One region of the Massilia sp. 01N410 genome, then DNA from elsewhere that is predicted to be linked to it. Evidence: riboswitches for the same ligand, from Rfam matches in the RefSeq annotation. Region 1 holds a riboswitch; the other holds the start of a gene.
The links. A riboswitch is a leader RNA that binds a small molecule or an ion and turns the genes downstream of it on or off. The one in region 1 is predicted to bind thiamine pyrophosphate.

Region 2: linked by a shared signal. The riboswitch ahead of thiC (phosphomethylpyrimidine synthase ThiC) and the one ahead of AC1DOP_RS09975 (TonB-dependent siderophore receptor) in region 1 are both predicted to bind thiamine pyrophosphate.

What each region holds. Positions count from the first base shown of each region.
Region 1 is NZ_JBFTRV010000006.1:49,677-57,268, reverse strand. It holds gene AC1DOP_RS09990 (alpha/beta hydrolase family protein) at 1-1,400, opposite strand, end outside; gene pnuC (nicotinamide riboside transporter PnuC) at 1,525-2,127, shown strand; gene AC1DOP_RS09980 (AAA family ATPase) at 2,124-2,657, shown strand; gene AC1DOP_RS09975 (TonB-dependent siderophore receptor) at 2,667-4,853, opposite strand; TPP riboswitch at 4,909-5,011, opposite strand; gene AC1DOP_RS09970 (hypothetical protein) at 5,071-5,370, opposite strand; gene AC1DOP_RS09965 (iron-containing alcohol dehydrogenase) at 5,465-6,622, opposite strand; gene AC1DOP_RS09960 (DUF535 family protein) at 6,708-7,592, opposite strand, start outside.
Region 2 is NZ_JBFTRV010000010.1:79,078-86,669, forward strand. It holds gene AC1DOP_RS15095 (monovalent cation:proton antiporter family protein) at 1-1,571, shown strand, start outside; gene AC1DOP_RS15100 (GGDEF domain-containing protein) at 1,593-2,714, opposite strand; gene AC1DOP_RS15105 (MOSC domain-containing protein) at 2,791-3,639, opposite strand; gene AC1DOP_RS15110 (DUF6159 family protein) at 3,696-4,532, opposite strand; gene AC1DOP_RS15115 (hypothetical protein) at 4,552-5,082, opposite strand; TPP riboswitch at 5,216-5,316, shown strand; gene thiC (phosphomethylpyrimidine synthase ThiC) at 5,387-7,267, shown strand; gene thiS (sulfur carrier protein ThiS) at 7,283-7,486, shown strand; gene AC1DOP_RS15130 (thiazole synthase) at 7,510-7,592, shown strand, end outside.

The DNA of each region.
Region 1 (7,592 bases):
CCGCGCCCGCCGGAGCCGCGGAAGTTGACCTGCAGGACCGCATAGCCGCGGCTGGCCAGGAACTGGGCGTCGTTATCGTAGCGCCAGGTGTCGGCGATGCCGAACGGGCCGCCGTGCGGCATCAGCACCAGCGGCACCTTGCTTCCTTGCGCGTGCGCCGGCATGGTCAGGTAGCCGTGCAGTTCGAGACCGTCGCGCGCCTGGAAGCTGATCGGGCGGCGCGGCGCCATCTTGTCGGGGTCGATGGTCTCGAGGGAGGAGAACAGCAGGCTGGCCTTCATGGTCTTGCGGTCGAGCAGATAGAAGGAGCCGGGGTCGCGGTCGCTCGACACGCCGAACAGCAGGACCGTGCCGTCGTCGCTGAAATCGACGAAGCTGACCCGATGGTCGGGGAACTGGGCGCTCAAGTCCCTGTGCAGGCGGGCTTCCGCGCTGTTCTCGTCGAAGTAGACGGCGCGCGGCCGGCCGATCGAGGTCGAGGCGCCGAAGGGTTCGCCCAGCTTGGCGCCGTACATCACGCTGGTGACGCTGCCGGTCCCGTCCTTGAACAGCGTCGTCCGTTTGCCGTCGGCGACCTGCTCGCGGATCAGTTCATACGGGCCGCCGTCGGCCGAGTAGCTGACGTAGAGGGCGCTGTCGTCGGCGTTGAAGCCCATCGGAGCGTAGCGCCGCCCGAGCTGGGCGTCGGCCTTGCGCCAACGCTTGCCGGCATCGTCGAAGCGCATCAGGACCCGTTCCGCGCTGTCGTTCGCACCGAAGGCGAAACGCGGCACCCCGTTGTTCTGGATGACGAAGCCCAGGTCCGACAGCGGCAGGTCGGCCACCAGGCTGCGCACCGCGCTGCGCGAATCGACGTCGTACAGCAAGCTGTGGCTGCCTTCCCAGGCGTGGGAGGCGATGAACAGGTGGCCGTTGCGGCTGCGCGGGATGTCTTCGATGTAGCCATATCCTTCGTCGGCGCCGTAGCGGCTGCCGCGGCTGGAGCTGTTGCGCATCTTGTAGCCGTACAGGTATTCCTGTTTGCCGCCGTCGAGTTCCGCGGCCAGCACCTCGCCGGTGGGAACCGGCTTTTCACGCGAGCCCAGTTCGATGCCCTTGGTGATCGCCAGCCGCGTATTCGTCAGCCACTGGTAATCGAGCGGCACCTCGAAGGCGGGCATGCGGATCGCGCCCGTCATCGTCATTTCCGGCACCGAGTAGAAGGTCACGACGGGAACGAAACGGTCGCCGTCCGGGACCCGCGCCGTGATCGCGATGTGCTTGCCGTCCGGCGCCAGGCGCGGATGCGAGAACTGGTCTTCGTAGACGAAGGCGGCGAGCGGCACGGTGGGCGCGGCCAGGGCGGGCGCCGCGCTGGCGGCCAGCAGGAAGGTACACAACAACAGGGATCGCAGCGTCATGATGGCTCCGTTCGGTCCCGGCGGGACGATCCGCTCATTATGTATGTATGAACCCCCAAATGACTCACCAATTGTCACGCCTTCGGCTTGCGCAATCGCGCTCCAGCTTCGATAATCGACCGCTATGAACGACCCGCTCACCTTCCTCGGCTTCCCGACGACCCCGCTGGAACTCATCTCCTTCGTCCTCTCCATCGTCACGGTGCTGCTCAACATCCGCCGCATCCACTGGGCCTGGCTGTTCGCGATCGTGTCGTCCGCCACCTACGGCGTCGTGTTCTTCGAGGCCCGCCTGTACGGCGACGCCGGCCTGCAGGCGGTCTTCATCGCCGCTGCAGTGTGGGGCTGGTACGAATGGCTGCGCGGTACGGGCGAAGATGACAAGCCGCTGGTGGTGACGCGCCTGGACGCGAAGGGCTGGATCTGGTCGCTGGCCGGATGGGGACTGGGCTTCTATATCCTGTCGTGGTTCCTGCACGCTTACACCGACACCGACGTGCCGCACATGGATGGCTTCCTCACCGCCGGCAGCCTGCTCGGCACCCTGCTGGCGGCGCGCAAGAAGGTCGAGAACTGGCATGTGTGGATCGTGGTCGATATCCTGTACGTCGGCCTGTACGTCTACAAGGACCTGCACCTGACCGCGATCCTGTACGCGGTGTTCGTGGGGATGGCGGCGCTGGGCCTGCGCGCCTGGGCGCGTGCGGCGCGCGAGGGGGCGCGATGACGCGCGGCTCGCTACCGGCGCGGATCGCGATTCTCGGCGCCGAGTCGACCGGCAAGTCGACCCTGGCGCCGGCGCTGGCGGCGCGCTACGGCACGCTGTGGGTGCCGGAGTACCTGCGCGAGTTCGTCGAGACGGAGCAGCGGGTGCCGCGCGAAGAGGACCAGCCCGCGATCGCGCGCGCCCAGCGCGGGCGCGAGGATGCCCTGGCCGCATCGAAGGATGCGCGGCGTTTCCTGTTCTGCGACACCACGCCGCTGATGACGGCGGTCTACAGCCGCATCTACTGGGGCCGGGTGCCGGTGGAACTGCTGGAGATGGAAGCCGCGCACGACTATGCGGCGACCCTGGTGGCGGGCCTGGACCTTCCCTGGGTGCCGGACGGCCTGCAGCGCGAATCGAAAGAGGTGAGGAAGCAGGTGCACGACTGCCTGCTGGCGGTGCTGCGCGAACGGTGCATCCCGTTCACGCTGCTGGAGGGAGACCTGGCGCAGCGGCTGCGCCAGGTGGAGGACCTGCTCGGTCCTCCCTGAGCTTCGCGATCAGAAGTCGAACTGCCCCGACACGCGGAAGGTGCGCGGCGCGCCCGGCAGCAGGTAGCCGCCCAGCGCCGGCGTGACGTCGCGCCAGTAGAACTTGTCGAACAGGTTGTCGACGCGGGCGCGCAGCGTCACTTTCGTCACGCCCAGCTTCATGGCCCAGGCGGCGCCGAGGCCGAACACGTGGTAGTCGGGCACGAACACGCGGTTCTCGACATCGAAGGCCTTCTTGCCCGAGTACTGCCAGTTGGCGTCGACCTTCAGGCCGGGCACTTGCGGCACGGCGTACTCGATCCAGGCGGTCGACTTGACGCCGGGGACGTCGGTGACGCGCTTGCCGTCGATGGTCGGATCGCCGGTGCCGTCCTGCCGGGTGTTCAGGGCCATCAGCGACAGGCCGGCCTGCAGGTTGGAAGCCAGCTTGCCGTCCGCCGACAGCTCGATGCCGCGGTGGGTCTCGCGGCCGCCGCGCACGTAGGGATGGCGCTGCACGGTGTCGCCGTCGACCACCACGGCCACGGTGCGGTTCGGGTCCGTGTACTCGAGGCCCTGGCGGATCTGGAACAGCGAGGCCGACAGGTTCACCCCGCGCACGGAGCCCTTGGCGCCCAGTTCGAACTGCTTCGAGCGGCCCGGTTCCAGCACCTGGTTCTCGTTCGAGGTTTCCATCGGCGCGATGCCGCCGTGCTGCAGGCCGTGGCTCACGGAGCCGTAGACGTTCCAGTCGCGATTCAGGTTGTAGACCAGGGCGACGCTCGGCAGCAGGAAGGAATCCTTGCTATCCACGTAGCCGGCGGTGTGCACGACCGGACGGTCGTCTTCCCAGTCGCGGCGCTTGGTCTCGACGTAGCGCAGGCCGCCGTGCAGGGTCAGCTGCGGGGTGATGGTCACGATGTCCTGGGCGAACAGCGCGCTCTCCTGGTCGCTGCGGCGTTCGAACACGGGGCCGGTGACGCGGTCCGGGCCGGCGTGCGGGGTGTCCAGCGGATGCCAGATATTGCTGTAGCCGACCAGGTCGTAGACATAGTCGCCGAAGCTGTCGTGGCGCTCCGAATACGAGGCGCCGACGGTCAGCTCATGGCGCAGCGCGCCGGTGGCGAAGCGGCCCTGCAGCATCGCCTGCAGGCCCCACGGTGTCTTGCGCTCGCCCTCGCTCTGGTAGTCGTAGACGTCGTAGTCGCCGTTCGAGCAGAAGCCCGGATAGTAGCCCGCGCCCTCGTTGCTGCAGCCGTAGGGGAAGGCGGTGTAGTCGTTACGCTTGAACCAGTGCTTGTTGGCGGCAACCAGCGCTTTCCAGCCGTCCGCCAGCTTGTACTCGAAGCGCAGGCCGAGGTTGGTGTCGCGGGTATCGACCGGACGGGCCCAGGGCTGGTCATTGAGCAGCAGCCTGGCGGAGACGCCGGACGGCAGCACCTCGTTGCGGATCAGCTGATAGCCGGGTGCGGTGAGCTGGGCCTTGTGCTGGTAGTCGAAGTCGACCTGGAACAGGGCGTCCGGGCTGATCTGCCAGTCGAAGGCGCCGGACACGAACTGGCGGTCGCCGTTGGCGCCGCGCACATAGGAATGCAGGTCGGCGGCGGCGGCATTGATGCGGTAGCCGAAGCGGCGGTCGTCGAAGCGGCCGCCCAGGTCGACCGTGCCGTACAGGGTGCCGCGCTCGCTCACTTCGACGGTGGCGGAGCGCAGCGGGGTATTGGTCGGGCGCTTGGTCACGTAGTTGACGATGCCGCCCGGGGTGGCGACGCCGGCGGTGAGGCCGGCCAGGCCCTTCAGCACCTCGATGCGTTCCTTGTTCTCCAGCGGGATCTGGGTGTCGCCCGGAATCGCGAAGCCATCCTTGCGGTAGCTGTAGTTGTTGTCGAGGGCGAAGCCGCGGATCGAGAACTGTTCGGCATAGCCGACCGCGTTGTAGGCGTCGCTGACCGAGGCGTCGTAGCGCATCGCCTCGGTGGCATTACGGATCGACAGGTCCTGCATCCGGGTGCGGTCGATCGCGCTGATCGAGGCCGGGGTTTCCCACAGCGAGGATTCGGAGAAGCCGCCGACGGCGGCGCGTTCCAGTCCGGCGCGGGCGCCGGTCACGACCACTTCGGCGATCGGCTGGCCGTTCTGTTCCTGCGCATGGACGTTGAGGGAGAAGGCTTGCGCGATGGCGCAGGCGAGGATCGGGTACTTCAGTTGTGGTTTCATTGTTTGCTCGTCTTCGCGCCGGCTCGGGGAAGGGCAAACTGGAGTGGGCGCCGTTCGGCACCGCGTTGCGCTTTCCTTCGCTGGCATTATCCAGATCAGGTACGAAGGGTATCTCTCACCCGGAAGCAGATCGGCTTCCAGGACCCCTAGCGAAGGCGCGAGTGTAGCACGGATGCGGGCGAGCGTGGCGAGTCTGGCAATGCTCGCCGGATGGCGCTCAGCTTCTTTGCGTTATGTAGGCTTCGCGCAACGGCCGCCAGCCCAGGCGGGCTTCGATGAGGCGGCGGTAGGGCGTGTCGATGTGGGCGGGTGTGCGGCGGATGTAGTCCTCGGCCTTGGCGCGCTCGTCGCCGCGCAGACTGCCGAGCCAGGCGACGGCTTCCCCGGCCGTCGGCGCACGGCCGCTGGCGCCGTCGAATTTGGCGGGCAGGGCGGTCCAGACCACGGCGTCGATGCGCTTGCCGCGCATCCATCCGGTGATACGCGGGGAGTCCCAGGCGATGCAGGCGATGTTCATGAGCAATTGAACTTTGGCGATATCGAGTGCCAGTCTGGCTTGCCAGAACAAAGCGGGGTGCACGGCTGTCCGCGCACCCCACCGTGCGTCTACATCAGGTGCAGCGCTCGAGAACATTGCGGCTCACGTTCAGCGTGACCTCGCCGCTTTCGCCCAGGTTCGTCATGCCGTGCGCTTCCAGGGCGGCGACGACGGCCGGCACGACATCCTTGCCGAGGCCATAGTCGGCAAAGCGGGTACCCACGCCGACTGCGCGGAAGAAGTCCTCGGTGCGGGCAATGGCCGCCTCGATGCGCGCATCTTCGTCGCCGTCACGCAGGCCCCATACGCGCGCCGCGTACTGCAGCAGCTTTGCCCGCTTGGCATCGCGGCGTTCGCGCAGCATGGCCGGCAGTACCAGCGCCAGGGTCTGTGCATGGTCCAGGCCGTACAGCGCGGTCAGTTCGTGGCCGATCATGTGGGTGGACCAGTCCTGCGGCACGCCGGCGCCGATCAGGCCGTTCAGGGCCAGGGTCGCGGTCCACATCAGGTTGGCGCGCACCGCGTAGTTGTCGGGCTCGGCCAGCGCGCGCGGACCTTCTTCCACCAGGGTCTGCAGCAGACCCTCGGCAAAGCGGTCCTGCACCTTGGCATCGGCCGGCACCGTCATGTACTGCTCCATGATGTGGACGAAGGCGTCGACGATGCCGTTGCCGACCTGGCGTGCCGGCAGGGTATAGGTGCGGGTCGGGTCGAGGATGGCGAACTGCGGGAACACCAGGCGCGACATGAAGGCGAATTTTTCCTGCGTGGCTTGTTTGGTGATCACGCTGCCGGAGTTCATCTCGGAGCCGGTGGCCGGCAGGGTCAGCACCGCGCCGAAAGGCAGGGCCGCGCTCACGTTCTTTGCGCGCTGTTCGAGAATGGTCCACGGGTCGGCATCCAGCAGGCTGCCGGCGGCAACGAACTTGGTGCCGTCGATGACCGAGCCGCCGCCCACCGCGAGCAGGAAGTCGATGTTCTCGCGCTTGACCACGGCGATGGCCTCGACCAGGGTCTCGTAGCTGGGGTTCGGCTCGATGCCACCAAATTCGAAGATGGTACGGCCGTCCAGGGCGGCCATCACGGCGTCGTAGGTGCCGTTGGCGCGGATGCTGCCGCCGCCGTACAGCACCAGCACGCGCGCGCGGGCAGGGACCAGCTGCGCCAGGTGCTCGATCTGGTTCTCGCCGAACAGGATGCGGGTAGGATTGTGGAAGTCGAAGTTAAGCAAAATAAAAATCCCCCTCGGGTTGCAGAGGAGGGGGATTATCGCGCAAGCGGGAAAAGCGCGTTGGCGGGCGGTCCGCCGCCGGAGTTCAGACCTGCGCCGGCTCCAGCACCGGCGCCGCATGCTCGACGTGGGCGCGGGCATGCAGCAGGTGGCGCTGCAGCGTCGTGCGGGCGGATTCGCAGATCAGGCGCCAGTGTTCGCGGCGCTGGGCGGCGCGCTTGCGGTGCTTGGACGGCATTTCGGACAGCGGCTTGACGTAGAAGGGCAGGGCGATCCGGTAGCCCTGCTTGCCCGGCATTTCCTCGCCGCCCAGGATTTTCCAGAAGCCGTCGTAGGCATTGGCGAAGTGCTTTTCCGGGTCGGGGTCGTAGGCGATGTGGTCTTCGCTGCGGATGGCCACGACCTGGTCGATGCCGACCGCCTGCGCCACGCCCTGCATCGCGGCGAAGCAGAAGAAGCTGGGAGAATTGTTCGGGAATACGCGCTCGAAGGCTTCGAAGGCGGCGCCGGCATCGACCCAGCGGCCCTGATTGCGGGCGATGAAGGGCACCACCGGCGCATCGACGCCGACCATGTGGCCTTCCAGCCAGCTGAAGGACAGGCGGTGCAGGCATTTGCCGTCGGCGACCAGGGCCAGGGTCAGGTCGCCCTCGGCATTGCTGCGCGACGCCATTTCGAGCTGGATCATGAAGCTGCTGCCGTCGGCATCGATCTGCCACAGCGGCAGGCAGCGGGCGCCGTAGACGGCCTGCTTGTAGGCGTCGTTGAAGGTGGTTTCCTCGAAGCGGTAGTGGCTCAGGACCGCCTGCACGCGGCGCCGCGCCGACAGGCCCTTGATGAGGTAGTCGCGGTGACTGAGGTGGTGGAAGGGGTCGTCGTTCGACGGCAGCGCCACGTGGTTGCGGTAGACGCCGAGCTGGCACAGTGCGCGATGGTCGCGCATATAGGCCAGCACGCGCAGGCTGCGCGC
Region 2 (7,592 bases), on a different contig from region 1:
AGCTGCTGACCGAACGCCTCGAGCTCGAGAGCGAGCATGGGCGGCGCATCATCGGGATCCTGCTGTTCCAGGATCTGGCCGTGGTGCCGCTGCTGATCCTGATTCCCTCGCTGGCGCGGCCGGCCGAGGAACTGGCGATGAACCTGGCCTGGGCCGCGCTGAAGGCCGCCGCCGTGCTGGCCCTGCTGCTGTTCTTCGGCCAGAAGCTGATGCGCAAATGGTTCACCATCGTCGCCAAGCGCCGCTCGCAGGAACTGTTCATGCTGAACCTGCTGCTGGTGACGCTGGGCGCGGCCTGGATCACCGAGCGCGCCGGCCTCTCCCTGGCCCTCGGGGCTTTCGTGGCCGGCATGCTGATCTCCGAGACCCAGTATAAGCACCAGGTGGAAGAGGACATCAAGCCCTTCCGCGACGTGCTGCTCGGCCTGTTCTTCATCAGCATCGGCATGCTGCTCAACCTCGAGCTGGTGCTGGCCAACTGGTGGCTGGTGCTGGCCATGCTGGCGATTCCGGTGCTGCTCAAGTTCGCCCTGATCGGGGCGCTGGCCAAGGCCTTCGGCTCCTCCGACGGGGTGGCGATGCGCACCGGCCTGGCCCTGGCCCAGGCCGGCGAATTCGGCTTCGTGCTGCTGAACCTGGCCTCCGGCTCGAAGCTGATCGATCCCTTCCTGATCCAGCTGGTGCTGGCGGCGATGGTGCTGTCGATGCTGCTGGCCCCCTTCATGATCGCCAACAGCGACAAGATCGTGATGAAGATGGCGTCCAACGAATGGATGCTGCAGTCGCTGCAGCTGACCCAGATCGCCAGCCGCACGATGGCGGCGCAGAAGCACGTGATCATCGCCGGTTTCGGCCGCAGCGGGCAGAGCCTGGCTACTCTCTTGTCGGAGGAAAAGCTGCCCTGGTATGCGCTCGACCTCGATCCCGAGCGGGTCCAGGAAGCGCGCGCGGCCGGCGCCAACGTCTCCTACGGCGACTGCTCGCGGCGCGAATCGCTGATCGCGGCCGGCATCAACCGCGCCAGCGCGCTGGTGATCACCTTCGCCGATACGCGCCTGGCGCTCAAGGTGCTGCACCTGGTGCACGAACTGGCGCCCAAGCTGCCGGTGATCGTGCGCGCCCACGACGACACCGAATTCGACGTCCTCAAGCGCGCCGGCGCCACCGAGGTGGTGCCGGAGGCGCTGGAATCGAGCCTGATGCTGGCCTCGCACGCGCTGGTGGTGATGGGGGTGCCGCTGCGGCGCGTGGTGCACCGCGTGCAGGCCGCGCGCGACGAACGCTATTCCTCGCTGCGCGGCTTTTTCCACGGCGCCAGCGACGTCAGCGACGATCCGGAGCACAGCTACGTGCGCCTGCACTCGGTGGTGCTGGCCGAGGATGCCGGCGCGGTCGGCCGCTGCATCGGCGACCTGGGCTTCGACGAAGTCGGCGCCGAGGTGACGGCGGTCCGGCGCGGCAACCAGCGGATCGAGCCCGAAGACGATACCGAGCTGCGCGCCGGCGACGTGGTGGTGCTGCGCGGGACCGGGACGGCGGTCAACCGCGCCGAGGGCCGGCTTTTACGGTAGAGTGGGCTCGCCGAGCCCGCCCTACGCGGCGCTGACTACCTGATTGCGGCCGTTCTGCTTGGCCTGATACAGCGCCTGGTCGGCTTGCGCCACCAGCGCCGAGGCCACGTCCTCGATGGGATCGTCGCCCTCGGCATCGTCCAGCGCCGCCACGCCGATCGACACCGTCACCGGCAAGGCCTCCCCTTCCGCCAGCAGGAAATCCTGGCCGGCCACGCCGGCGCGGATCCGCTGCGCCACCAGCTTCGCGCTCTCGAGGTCGGCGTCGATCAGCAGCACCACGAATTCCTCGCCGCCGAAGCGGCCCAGCGTGTCGGACATGCGCAGCTCGTCCTTGATGCGCGACGCCACTTCGCGCAGCACGTCGTCGCCGGCCTGGTGGCCGTGGGTGTCGTTGACCTGCTTGAAGTGGTCGACGTCGATGTACATACAGGCGATGCTGTAGCCCTGGCGGCGCGCACGGCCGACCTCCTCGGCCAGGCGGCGGTCCATGTAGCGGCGGTTGTAGACGCCCGTCAGCGCATCGGTCAGGCCGATGTACTTCAGCATCTCGTTGCTGATCACGTTCTCCAGGCAGATGGCGATGATCGACCCCATGTGCTCGACGAAGTCGGTGCCCAGCAGCGGCGTGAAGCGGCTCGGGTCGCGGCTGCCCAGGTTCAGGCAGCCGATCAGGCGCTTGTTGCGCAGCAGCGGCACCAGCGCGACGCTGGCCAGGCCGGCCGGCGGATGGGGGAAGGCGCTCGCGTGGCTGACCGGGTGGTAGGGCACCAGCCGCGGCCGCGGCGGATGGCCGGGCTCGAAGTCGAAGCCCAGCTCTTCGGGATGTTCGTGGAACAGCAGGTTGGGCAGGCTGTCGAAGTCCACGCCCAGCTTGTGCATCACGGTAAAGATGTCGGCGCCGCTGTCGACCAGCGACAAGGTCACGATGTCGAGGCTGGACACGATCGGCAGCTGGCGGAAGATGGTGGCGACCAGCTCCTGGAAGCTACCCGCGCCCACGAGCTCGAGATCGAAGGCCTGGTGGCGCATCATGATCGCGTGGTTGCTCTCGGCCTGGTCGATCAGGCTGGCGAGCTGCCTGCGCAGCGCGGCGTTCTCGGCCATCAGTTCGCGCACACTGGCGCCCTGCTGCTCGTGCATGGACATTCCTTTCCGCAATTAGCCCTAACATTACGCCAACTCGGCCGTATTGCAAATGGGCGCCACGAAAACGTTGTCAGAATGCGAGTTCGGCCGTCAAGTCCTGGTTCACGCGCAGCACGCTGCCGGCGCCTGCGGAAACGATGCAGTTCATGCCAAAACAGATCCCGCCGTCGAGTTTCGGATTGGCGCGGTAGGTCTGCAGGATGTCGAGCGGATCGGGGCCGGGCACGCCGGTGCCCTGGTCGATCGACGGAATCGGGCAGCGCGCGCAGGGTTTCACCGGACGGATCTCGGCCGCGCCGGTGCTGAGGAAGGCCGTGTAGTCCTCTTCGTAGGCTTCCAGTCCCGCCACCACCAGGTTGGGCCGGAAGCGGTCCATCGGCAGGGCCGCGCGTCCGGCCGCGCGCAGGCGGAGGTTCAGGTCGTCGAGCGAGGACTGGCCGATCAGCAGCAGCGGATAGCCGTCGGCGAAGCGGGTCTGCGAAGGCAGGCCGCCGGTCCACTTGACGCTGGTCGGGCGCACCACGTCCTGGCGGAAGCGCACCAGGCGCAGGTGTTCGCGCGCGCCGAGGGCTTCGGTGAACCAGCCGGCGGCGACGTCGCCGCAGTCGGCCGCGCGGACGGCGTCGTCCCAGATCTGCACGTGGCGGACAGGTTCGTCATGCCAGGCGAGCGGCAGCAGCAGGTCGCCCATGCCGGGGCTGCTCACGCGCAGGTTGCCGCCGTCGGGACGCGGCCGGATCAGCGCCATGCGCGGGAATTCGCGCTGGGTCAGGAACTGGCCGGACTCCGTGACCAGCATCCATTCGCGGTCGTGCACGCCATGCGCGGCGAGGCCGGTTTCGAGGAGAGTGGCTTCCCGCACCGACATGCCGGCGCAGGATTTGATCGGGTAGAGGAGCAGCTGGGACAGGGTGGGCATTGCGGCGCTTGAATCGACTTCAGGGCCGCATAGTATCGCACCAAAGCCTGCCGGCTTCAGGACTTTTGCCGGAATGCCGACGCCAGGACCGGGCCGTCGAAGCCGGGTGCATCGCTGCCGTAGAGGGCGTAACGGTACAGCACGGCGGAATAGATGCCGGTCAGCGTGGCGTGCATCAGCACGCAGCCCAAGAAGGCCAGCAGGACGATGGCGGCGAACACGCCCACCGCCACCGGCCCGGCGGCAAGCTTCGCCAACAGCATGGCCAGCACGACGGCGCCGGCCAGCAGGCAGAGGTACAGCAGGCTGAAGGCGACGTTCAGGCCGACCTGGCCGGCCACGTTCTCGCCCCAGCTCCGCTTGAGCAGGGCCGTGCTCTCGGAGATCGAATCGAGCGCGCCGCGGTCGCTGGTGGCGATCACCGGCACGACCAGGAAGGTGGCGACCGCCCAGCCGGCGCCGAGCAGGCCGGCGATGAGGCGGCCGATGAAGCCGACCCGCTCCTGGATGGCGCGCAGGATCACGCCGATGGTGGCGGAAATGACCGCATAGCCGAAGATCGTGCCGATGCGGCTGTTGGCGATGCGCAGGCCGTCGCCCAGGGTCGGGCTGCCGCCTTCGAGCCGCATCACGACCGCGCCCACCAGCGCCGTGTTGAAGTAGAAGATGACGAAGTACTGGACCACGTAGAACAGGAAGGCCGTCGAATACAGGCCGCCCTTGCTGATGCCGTCGATCGAGTCCAGGCCGAGCAGCGGCAGCGCGAAGGCGAGCAGCACCAGGAACAGGGCGAGGCCGGAAATGATGGGGAACAGCATCAGGTGCTTGTCCTGCCTGAGCACCTGGGCGCTGGCGCCGACGAGGCGGAAACTGCGGCTGAGACGGTCGAACATGGTTTTTCTCCTCGGTGAGTTAGCGGGCGGGGTAGTCGCGCCACGGGGCCAGCTTCTGCGTTACAAAGGCCAGCCATCGGTCGTCGGGATTCGGCCTGCCGCCGGCCAGCTCGATCTTCTCGAAGCTGCGCCAGGTCGGCTGCAGCCCGAGAAACACGAGATAGGTGTTGCCGACCACGAAACCAGGGCGCAGGACGCAGTCGGAGCCGTTGATGGTGCGGCCTCCGCCACGCTTCCAGAACGCGGGGTCCCAGTGGTTGTTGAAACTGCTGTCCTTGTTGTTGAAGCCTTCGGGGCCGCCGATCACGGTGAATACCTGCCGGCCCGTCCCCCTCAGCTGCTCCAGCGTCTGGAAGCGGTATTCGACCAGGTAATCGCCCAGTGGCGTGGCGCCGATCGCCTGCGCGACAGCCACATCCCCCGCCATCAGGACTTGCTCGTCGGGTGTGACGATCTGTCCGGCCGGCGGTACACGGCATGCCTCGGATGCCGCCGCGTGCAGGGCCAGCAGCGTGAACGCAAGGCTGCGAATGGTCGTCATCTTTTTCATCGTGCGAAGCTTAGCAGGACGGATGGCGCAGAAATGCGCGCATTCTCACGGGCGATACGCACGTTCGATGCGACCACATTGCCATTGTCCCAAAACCCACGTACACTCCGCCCGTCGCCTTTTCATGAGGCGGCAACAACGCTAGGGGTCCTGCGCCATCAACCGCGCGGGTGAGAAATACCCTCCGAACCTGATCTGGATAATGCCAGCGAAGGGAAGCTACAGAGTCCGCGTACGCCCTCGTGCTACGTTTCTTTGCACTCCTCCGCTGGATCGCCGATCTTCAGTGATACAAGGAGTGCACTTGAACGCCGATCCGAAATTCCTGTCCGCCAGCGCCACGGTCGATGCCGCGGCCGTGACGCCTCTTCCCAACTCGCACAAGGTCTACGTGGCCGGCTCGCGCCCCGACATCCGGGTGCCGATGCGCGAGATCCACCAGTCGCCTACACCGGCATCCTTTGGCGCGGAGCCGAATCCGCCGGTCTGGGTCTACGACACCTCAGGGCCCTACACCGACCCCGAGGCGCGCATCGACATCCGCTCCGGCCTGCCCTGCCCGCGCTCCGGATGGATCCGCGAGCGTGGCGACACCGTCGAACTGGCCGGTCCCAGCTCGCGCTATGGCCAGGAGCGCCTGCGCGATCCGAAGCTGGCCGAACTGCGCTTCGACCTGCAGCGCAAACCGCGCCGCTCGGCCGGCGGCCGCAACGTCACCCAGATGCACTATGCGCGCAAGGGGATCGTCACGCCGGAGATGGAATTCGCCGCCATCCGCGAGAACCTGCGGCGCCAGGAATACCTGCGCAGCCTCGAAGCCGCCGGTCCGACCGGGAAGAAAATGGCCGCCCTGCTGGGGCGCCAGCATCCGGGCCAGTCCTTCGGCGCTTCCATTCCCGCCGTGATCACGCCCGAATTCGTGCGCGACGAGATCGCCCGCGGGCGCGCCATCCTGCCGGCCAATATCAACCACCCGGAATCCGAGCCGATGATCATCGGCCGCAACTTCCTCGTGAAGATCAATGCGAATATCGGCAACTCCGCCGTCACCTCTTCCATCGGCGAGGAAGTCGAGAAGATGACCTGGGCGATCCGCTGGGGCGGCGACACGGTGATGGACCTCTCGACCGGCAAGCACATCCACGAGACGCGCGAATGGATCATCCGCAACAGCCCGGTCCCGATCGGCACCGTGCCGCTCTACCAGGCGCTGGAAAAGGTGAACGGCAAGGCCGAGGAACTCACCTGGGAAATCTACCGCGACACCCTGATCGAACAGGCCGAGCAAGGCGTCGACTACTTCACCATCCACGCCGGCGTGCGCCTGCCCTTCATTCCGATGACGGCGGACCGGCTGACCGGCATCGTCTCGCGCGGCGGCTCGATCATGGCCAAGTGGTGCCTGGCCCACCACAAGGAATCCTTCCTCTACACCCGCTTCGAAGAGATCTGCGAGATCATGAAGGCCTACGACGTCGCCTTCAGCCTCGGCGACGGCCTGCGCCCCGGCTCCATCTACGACGCCAACGACGAAGCCCAGCTGGCCGAGCTGCGCACCCTGGGCGAACTCACGCAGCTGGCCTGGAAGCACGACGTGCAGACCATGATCGAGGGACCGGGCCACGTGCCGCTGCACCTGATCAAGGAGAACATGGACCTGCAACTGGAACAGTGCCATGAAGCGCCCTTCTACACCCTCGGCCCGCTGACCACCGACATCGCTCCCGGCTACGACCACATCACCTCGGGCATCGGCGCCGCCAACATCGGCTGGTACGGCACCGCCATGCTGTGCTACGTGACCCCGAAAGAGCACCTGGGCCTGCCCGACAAGGACGACGTCAAGGACGGCATCATCACTTACAAGATCGCGGCGCATGCGGCCGACCTGGCGAAGGGCCACCCGGGCGCGCAGATCCGCGACAACGCCTTGTCGAAGGCGCGCTTCGAATTCCGCTGGGAAGACCAGTTCAACCTCGGCCTCGATCCGGACAAGGCGCGCGCCTTCCACGACGAGACGCTGCCGAAGGACTCCGCCAAGGTGGCCCACTTCTGCTCGATGTGCGGGCCGCATTTCTGCTCGATGAAGATCACCCAGGAAGTGCGCGACTATGCGGCCGGCGGCATGCAGGAGAAGGCGGTCGAGTTCATGCGCAAGGGCGCCGAGCTTTATCTCAAGAACTGAGCACAAGGAGTAGCGATGCTGGAGATAGAACTGAACGGCGCCCCGCACGTACTGCCAGGCGCACCCAGCCTGCACGAACTGGTCGACATGCTCGAGCTGTCCGGCCAGGCGCTGGCAATGGCGGTCAACCACCGCGTGGTGCCGCGCGAGCAGTGGCGCACGACCCTGCTGCAGCCGCGCGACCAGGTGGACGTGGTGCGCGCCATCGGCGGCGGCTGAAACTTTACGGAATCGGAGAACACATGAACCAGACCAAGGACCGGCCGCTCGTCATCGCCGGCAAGGAATACAACTCGCGCCTGCTGGTCGGCAGCGGCAAATACCG